Regions from separate parts of the Shewanella sp. MF05913 genome, predicted to be linked through region 1. Evidence: riboswitches for the same ligand, from Rfam matches in the RefSeq annotation. Region 1 holds a riboswitch; the other holds the start of a gene.
The links. Region 1 has a riboswitch for cobalamin ahead of AC19MV_RS20430 (cobalt-precorrin-5B (C(1))-methyltransferase). Riboswitches for the same ligand answer to the same signal wherever they lie in the genome.
Positions count from the first base shown of each region.

Region 2: linked by a shared signal. The riboswitch ahead of AC19MV_RS04310 (TonB-dependent receptor) and the one ahead of AC19MV_RS20430 (cobalt-precorrin-5B (C(1))-methyltransferase) in region 1 are both predicted to bind cobalamin.

Region 1 covers NZ_JCAYNT010000025.1:26,102-29,525, forward strand. The annotation lists gene AC19MV_RS20420 (ABC transporter ATP-binding protein) at 1-386, shown strand, start outside; gene AC19MV_RS20425 (ABC transporter substrate-binding protein) at 355-1,116, shown strand; cobalamin riboswitch at 1,303-1,480, shown strand; gene AC19MV_RS20430 (cobalt-precorrin-5B (C(1))-methyltransferase) at 1,595-2,749, shown strand; gene AC19MV_RS20435 (precorrin-8X methylmutase) at 2,746-3,402, shown strand; gene cbiE (precorrin-6y C5,15-methyltransferase (decarboxylating) subunit CbiE) at 3,399-3,424, shown strand, end outside.
Region 2 covers NZ_JCAYNT010000002.1:201,133-204,556, forward strand. The annotation lists gene AC19MV_RS04310 (TonB-dependent receptor) at 17-2,014, opposite strand; cobalamin riboswitch at 2,144-2,340, opposite strand; gene AC19MV_RS04315 (hypothetical protein) at 2,484-3,149, opposite strand; gene AC19MV_RS04320 (DUF3622 domain-containing protein) at 3,278-3,424, opposite strand, start outside.

The DNA.
Region 1 (3,424 bases):
CATTAGCATTGTTAGACTTGCTCGACATTCGCCATTATGCCGAACGAAGTTACGCCGAGTTGTCTGGGGGTGAGAAACGTCGAGTGATGCTTGCAAGGGTCTTGAATCAGAACACGCCAATTATTTATTTAGACGAACCTAACTCTAGTTTGGATGTTCGGCATACGCTGGATATATTTGCACATTTAACCAAGCTTAATGCCAGTGTAATTACTTCGGTGCACGATATTAATTTGGCATTACACCATTTCGACCGGTTTGTATTTTTCAAAAAAGGTCTATTACTTTATGACGTTAACCGCGCTGATGTCAGCGCTGAATTATTATCTGAGGTATATGATGTTTCGGTTTCTATTGATAATCGCAGCTTTAGCTTTTTCCACTAACAATTATGCCTACGAAAGAGTGGTGTTACTTGCCCCTGCTGCTGGAGACTTATTTATTCAGTTGCAACAGCAGCATAAAGTCGTTGGGGTTACTCGTAATAATGACGATTTTAAAGATGCACTGAAAATAGGTAGCCATATAAAGCCGAATATTGAATTGATAAAATCGTTAAATCCCGATTTAATCATTATAGGTTCTTCAAGATTTTTTTCAGATGAGATGGTGTCTCTATTAGGCGCTAAAACAATTACTTACAACCCAGTTACTTTAGATGCAGTGTTACAACAAATTACACGCCTTGGTACGTTACTCGATTGTTCTGAGCAAGCAACTGCTTTAGTCACTACATTAACCCAAGTCCGTCTTCAAATTAAGCCGTTGCTGACATCACCAACGGTCATGTATGAAGTCACTCAAATGCCCCTGACTATCGCGGGTAAAGGCAATATTGTTAGCGACATTATTGATTCAGCAGGTGGAGTGTTAACAGCACCGTCGTCACGTAAGCTGATTAAATTTAATGTAGAGTCAGTATTGGTTAGTCAACCTGATTATTATCTCTACCAAAAAGGGCCAATGAACCCTAATCCACAACCACCTGAAACACGCCACTTATATAAGATGTTACCGAGCAAGTTTATACAAGTTGATCAATTATCCTACTCTAGAGCCAATAGCCAATCTTTTTATATTGCTGCAGAATTAAATCGTCAATTTAACAAATCATAAGTTTTGATGTGATCTGTAGACGGTTATAGATCACAACTTGGTTTAACAATCTAAATTACTGATATTTCTCACACTGTTTTGCCAGCAATTAGTCCCTAAAATTAATCTTAGTTAAAGCGCCTAAGGCGACTCTGTTGGGTTATTAAAGCGATATTTACATCGATAATCACATCGGTAATTACATCGTTTAATAATATCTATAAGAGTTAGGGGAACCAGATGAAATTTCTGGACTGTACCCGCAACTGTAAAAGATAAAGCGTATTAAACTACGCAGCTGAACTCAATACCACTGGCGCAAGCTGGGAAGGTGAGATTCGGTATAATCTTGAGCCAGGATACCCACTTTAACCATCATGATAAAAACTGGGCGGGCGTTCCTAGTGAGTTTATACCTCAGTGATAACAGCCCTTGATTCAGTACTCAATATTCGATGAATTGCTTGAGTTGTATACAGACTCAATTTTAGGGTTAATTGTGGATATAACGTCAAAAAACTCACCGATGGAAGCTGATTTTCCTTCGCAAGTGACAAAGATAAAGAAAAGTCGAAATCGCAAGGAATTGCGAAAAGGCTATACTACAGGTGCCTGTGCAACTGCAGCTTCTTTAGGCGCATTAACACAATTACTCACATCAGAATATCTTGCAACGGTTCAAATTACCTTACCAACAACAGAACAAGTTCAATTCGATTTACAGACAACCTTACAAACTCGCCAACAAGTCACTTGTTTTGTCATCAAAGATGCAGGTGATGACCCTGACTGTACCGACAAAGCACATATCACAACAACAGTCAGTTTAACCGACAAACCCGGTATAACATTTGTCGCAGGAAATGGCGTGGCCACCGTGACTTTGCCTGGTTTAGAGCTTGCAGTGGGCGAACCTGCAATTAATCCTGTGCCCCGTAAGATGATCCGAGAACATCTACTACCCTTACTTGCAAAATATAGCCAGGTTGGCGCAAGAGTCGAAATATCAGTGCCAAATGGCGAAAAGATGGCAGAAGAATCAATTGCAAGACGATTAGGACTCATTGGCGGCATTTCAATACTGGGGACTCGTGGAACCGTTTTCCCTTATTCAACCTCTGCGTATTCTGCTTCTATTCGTCAAAATATCATGGTTGCCAAAGCACAAGGCCTAGACACTGTGTACTTCACTACCGGCAGCCGTACCGAAAAAGCTGCCATGGAATATTTTCCTCACCAACCAGAATTAGCCTTCGTTCAAGTTGGTGATTTTAGTGGTGTGGGGCTACGAGCTGCTGCCCGTTACGAAATGAAACATGTAGAACTTGTCACCATGATAGGTAAGTTGTGCAAGTTAACCGCAGGAAATATGTTGACCCATGTCAGTGGTAGGGCAATTAATTTCAACCATCTTGCAGACATCGCCGCCACTATTTGTAATGAACAAGATGTAGATGCTATTCGTCATGCTTTAACAGGGCGGCATCTCTTGCAAATGAAACCGCCGTTACCTGATGCCTTCTTTGAACAAATTTGTTTAGTTGCTGCACAACATTGCATTGAATATGCACATTATTCTTATCAATTTAGTTTGCGCCTGGTTGACTTTAACGGCGCAACAATCGCACACGTGACTCTTGGAGAAATACAATGACAGCAATGTCACAGATGACGACACAAGGCCGTCAAATAGAAAATGATTCTTTTTCTATTATCGATCATGAAATACAGACGTTTCACGGTGGTCACCACTTTTCTGCCGGTGAGTGGAATGTAGTAAGAAGAGCCATTCATACCAGTGGTGATTTTGAATTTGCAACGTTATATCAATTTAGTGATAAAGCGGTGGAAACTGGCGTTAACGCATTGAAAAATGGTTGTAATATTATTTCTGACGTTACCATGATTACCGCAGGACTAAGTGCTCAGCGCAAAGCCGTATTTGGTAACCAGGCTTATTGTTTTATTAGCAACGAAACCGTGATTGAACGTGCTAAGGCGAGTGGTTCTACAAGAGCAATAGAATCTATGCGATATGCACGAGATCAAGGCTTGCTCGACGGTGCAATAATTGGTGTGGGTAATGCACCAACTGCATTGTTAGAAGTGCTTACCATGATCCAAGCGGGTGAAATAAAGCCTGCACTCATTATTGGTATTCCTGTCGGTTTTGTTAAAGCCGTTGAGTCTAAACAATTACTGGTAGATCAAAACCAAGTTGACTATATCGCTTCTTTGGGCAGAAAAGGTGGCAGTCCTCTCGTAGTTTCTAGTATTCATGCGTTATTAGTCGAGGCTGCTAAATGAGAGGCCAAATACGTTTAGTCGG
Region 2 (3,424 bases), on a different contig from region 1:
GAGTTAGCTGAGTTGATTAAAAGCGGTAACCCGCGGTTAATCTAAACGCTCGGCCAGTGCCTGAGTAATAACCATTACCAAAAGACGAGTAATAACCTGTACCAACATACTCCTCATCTAACAAATTATCGACACGTAAACTCGCAGTCCAGGCACTACGCTGATAGTTTAACGCGAGATTAGTGAGTACATAACTGTCTAGCTTATCGCCAGCATTACTGTTGTCGCCTTCCATGTAACGCTCGCCAGTGTAAACGCCTTCAACAAAGGTTTGCCAATGATCAGCAAAATCGTAACTCATGTACGCTTTACCTGAATGCTCAGCGACCCATGATAGTGCTTTACCCTCGTTTTCACCTTGAGTAAATTCGGCATCAATATAGTCGTACGAAGCGCCTAACAACCAGTCATTTGATAACTGCACTTCATAACTCGTGTTAATACCAAAACGGCGAGATTCGTCGGCATTAACGTTTGCACCACCACCGTAAGGTCCGTCAGTACGGCTACCGTCGTAAACAATCTCATCTTCTAAATCAAGACGATAAAGGTTTAACTTAACGGTTTGCGTTGCACCAGTCCAATCCCAGCCGGCCTCAAAAGAACGCCCGGTTTGCGGATCTAATCCTTGCACGTCTAATGGCGTATAGGCTTGTTCATCCACTTTCGCAAAACGGAAGTTATCATTGGCGCGAACATAAAAACGATGTTCTACACTTGGACGATAATTGACACCTAACTCCAATGCATGAGCATCGTTATCGAGCTCAATACCTTCTGCATACAATAATTGATCAGTTAAATCGTCGGTCACTTCAGAATAACGACCACCAACTACATATGACAATGTTGAGGTTAACGGCACAGTCGCTTGAACATAAGCACTTTGCATGGTTTGTTCGTTATTACGTTGAATATATAAGGTGTCAAAGTCAGCCTCACCTCGGCTTACATCAATACCAGCAACCATAGTTAAAGCACCATTTGCTAACGGATAATTCGCGGTCGCTTTTGGTGAAAAACTCAATAAATCACGATCAATATGCCCTGCACTGCCAAACAATAAGCTGCTCGTTGAAGTATCGGAATACGTTAAATCAGCACCCAGTGCCCATACATCAGTAAGTTGATATTGATAGCCACTGCGAACAGCGGTAGTGATTTCGTGAGAATATTCACCGTCTGAAAAAGACGCGACTTGGCGAGGATTATCTTCATACTGCGCTAAACTTAACGCCCCTGGAGCCTGGCGATCATTATCGAAGTAATTCACTTCTACATAAAAATCTTCAACATCGGTTTGGTACTGAATACGACCTAGAATAGAGCCGGTTTCGTTGTCGTTATTATCACGATAATTATCGCTTTCGTTATAACTGCCCGCTAGAAAGTAACGCCAGGTGTCGCTGATGGCTCCAGAGACATCGCCTTTAACTTCATAGGTATCAAAACTGCCACCACTGACTTGTAAGCCACCAGCGGTTTCTGTTGGGGCTTTAGTAATAATGTTAATCACGCCGCCTACCGCTTGGTCGCCATACAATACACCCGCACTGCCAGACAAAATCTCAACGCGTTCAATTAAGTTAAGTGGAATGGATTCAACACTTGGTGCAGAAATATCGATATTATTTAACCGACGGCCGTCGACTAAAATAAGGGTATTATTAACCGCTTGCGAAGCTGAAAAACCGCGCATCGAAAACACAGTACCAGAATTATTATCGGACACTTGAATACCGGATTGGCCGCGCAGTAAATCGGTTAAATTATTTGCGCCGCTCATTTCGATGTCAGCTGCATCGATAACATTTACATTGGCAGCAATATTTAACGGATTGGTTTGATTGCGACCAATCACCACAATCGTCTCATCCATTTTCACATCTGCATTAGACGCGTTTGAGGCACTTGGTATTGATTGTGTTGAGGTTGGTGCTGCAACAGCATTAAGGCTCGTTGCGCAAAGCATGGCACTGATTAATAGTGCGATTGTAGTTGGTTTAGTACCCATTTACCTTTAACTCCTGAAAGGAAAAATGGGGCAATAGCGCCGCAACATTGACCACCACTTTGCGGCTTACTCATCTGAGTAAACCAAAAACGGCATAACATCACATCTCGAGATCTGCCCACCGAAATCATCGAAATCACCTTTATGGCCGGTCTCCGGACTGAGGTTGCGGTACCTAAGAGTACACACGAGCCAAGCAAATATGCATTGCATATTGGACTCTCACCTATCACCGTTGCGGGGGCAGTACCAGACTTTCACTGGTTTCCCGATTCTCCAATGGGTCGATATGACTCAACATTGGCACCGTAAAGATTGACTAAACTGAATAAATATAGAATAACGGTCTAATGGCTGAATAGATTGATAAATACAGCCATAAACGTCGATAGGATTATAACGGAATCAGCACGTTGCTGATAGTCGCTAAGCATTAAAACAACGCGCAGATTACTCACGTTAGCTCAATTTAAGGCTCAGCCATAAACTCGCGATAATTGCTTTGGGTGACGGGAGCTGACTCGGCAGTAAATACGGCGGTACGAATGGATTTGTGCACTAAATAAATATCTTCATCATCGCTTATTACCGTAAAGTAGCCCATCTCGCCACGCGGACTGGTAACGTAAGACTCAGACACAATAGCAGAAGCATTATGAATGTTAGGCATACTCGTACACCCTAGCAAACCATGCACAGCTTCATAGCCTTCCACTTTCATGCTGCCTAATTGTTGATAAATCACTTCACCCTGGCAATGTTCTTTATAGGTGTCTGCCATTGAATCTAAAAATTCATCCGGGTCAACATCTTCGGCAAGCCCTTTAAAGCCTTGCATACACACTAGGCTAGACCAATCATTAAGGGTTTCGTTGGCGGGGATAAATTCAGCCATGGTCATATCACCGCGCTTTTCGTTAAAAGCGAGTTTCCATGAAAGAGGAGGTAAAAAGCCGAAGGTTTGCGACACAGTCGTTAGCCGTTTGACGTCGCTAGACATGACAAGCACGCCAGAAGCATCATTGTCAGATTCTAATGTGACCAATGCTGGAAAAGTAGCATACGCGGTATAGGGGAATAAGCTAAATATTCCAACGCACCCCGCGTAGCTGATAACTGCAGCAATCTTGTTCATCCCAATGTCATCCTTGCTAGGTCAAGATGTGACGATAAGTTGATTAAAAATCATTCTAATTATGTATATCCTATCCTGAACATACAAAAATTGAAACTTATCTATAACATTTACACCATTGTAAAATGTTAGTTTAACTCTTCGTCGTCTTCGTCTTCTGCGTCAAATAGCTCATCTTCATCAACGGCAGATTCAGCTGCAATCGCTGCTGCTAAGCTTTTCGCTTTAAGATGCTTTTCAGTTTTGCGCTTGTTACGATCTGCTTGCTTAGACAG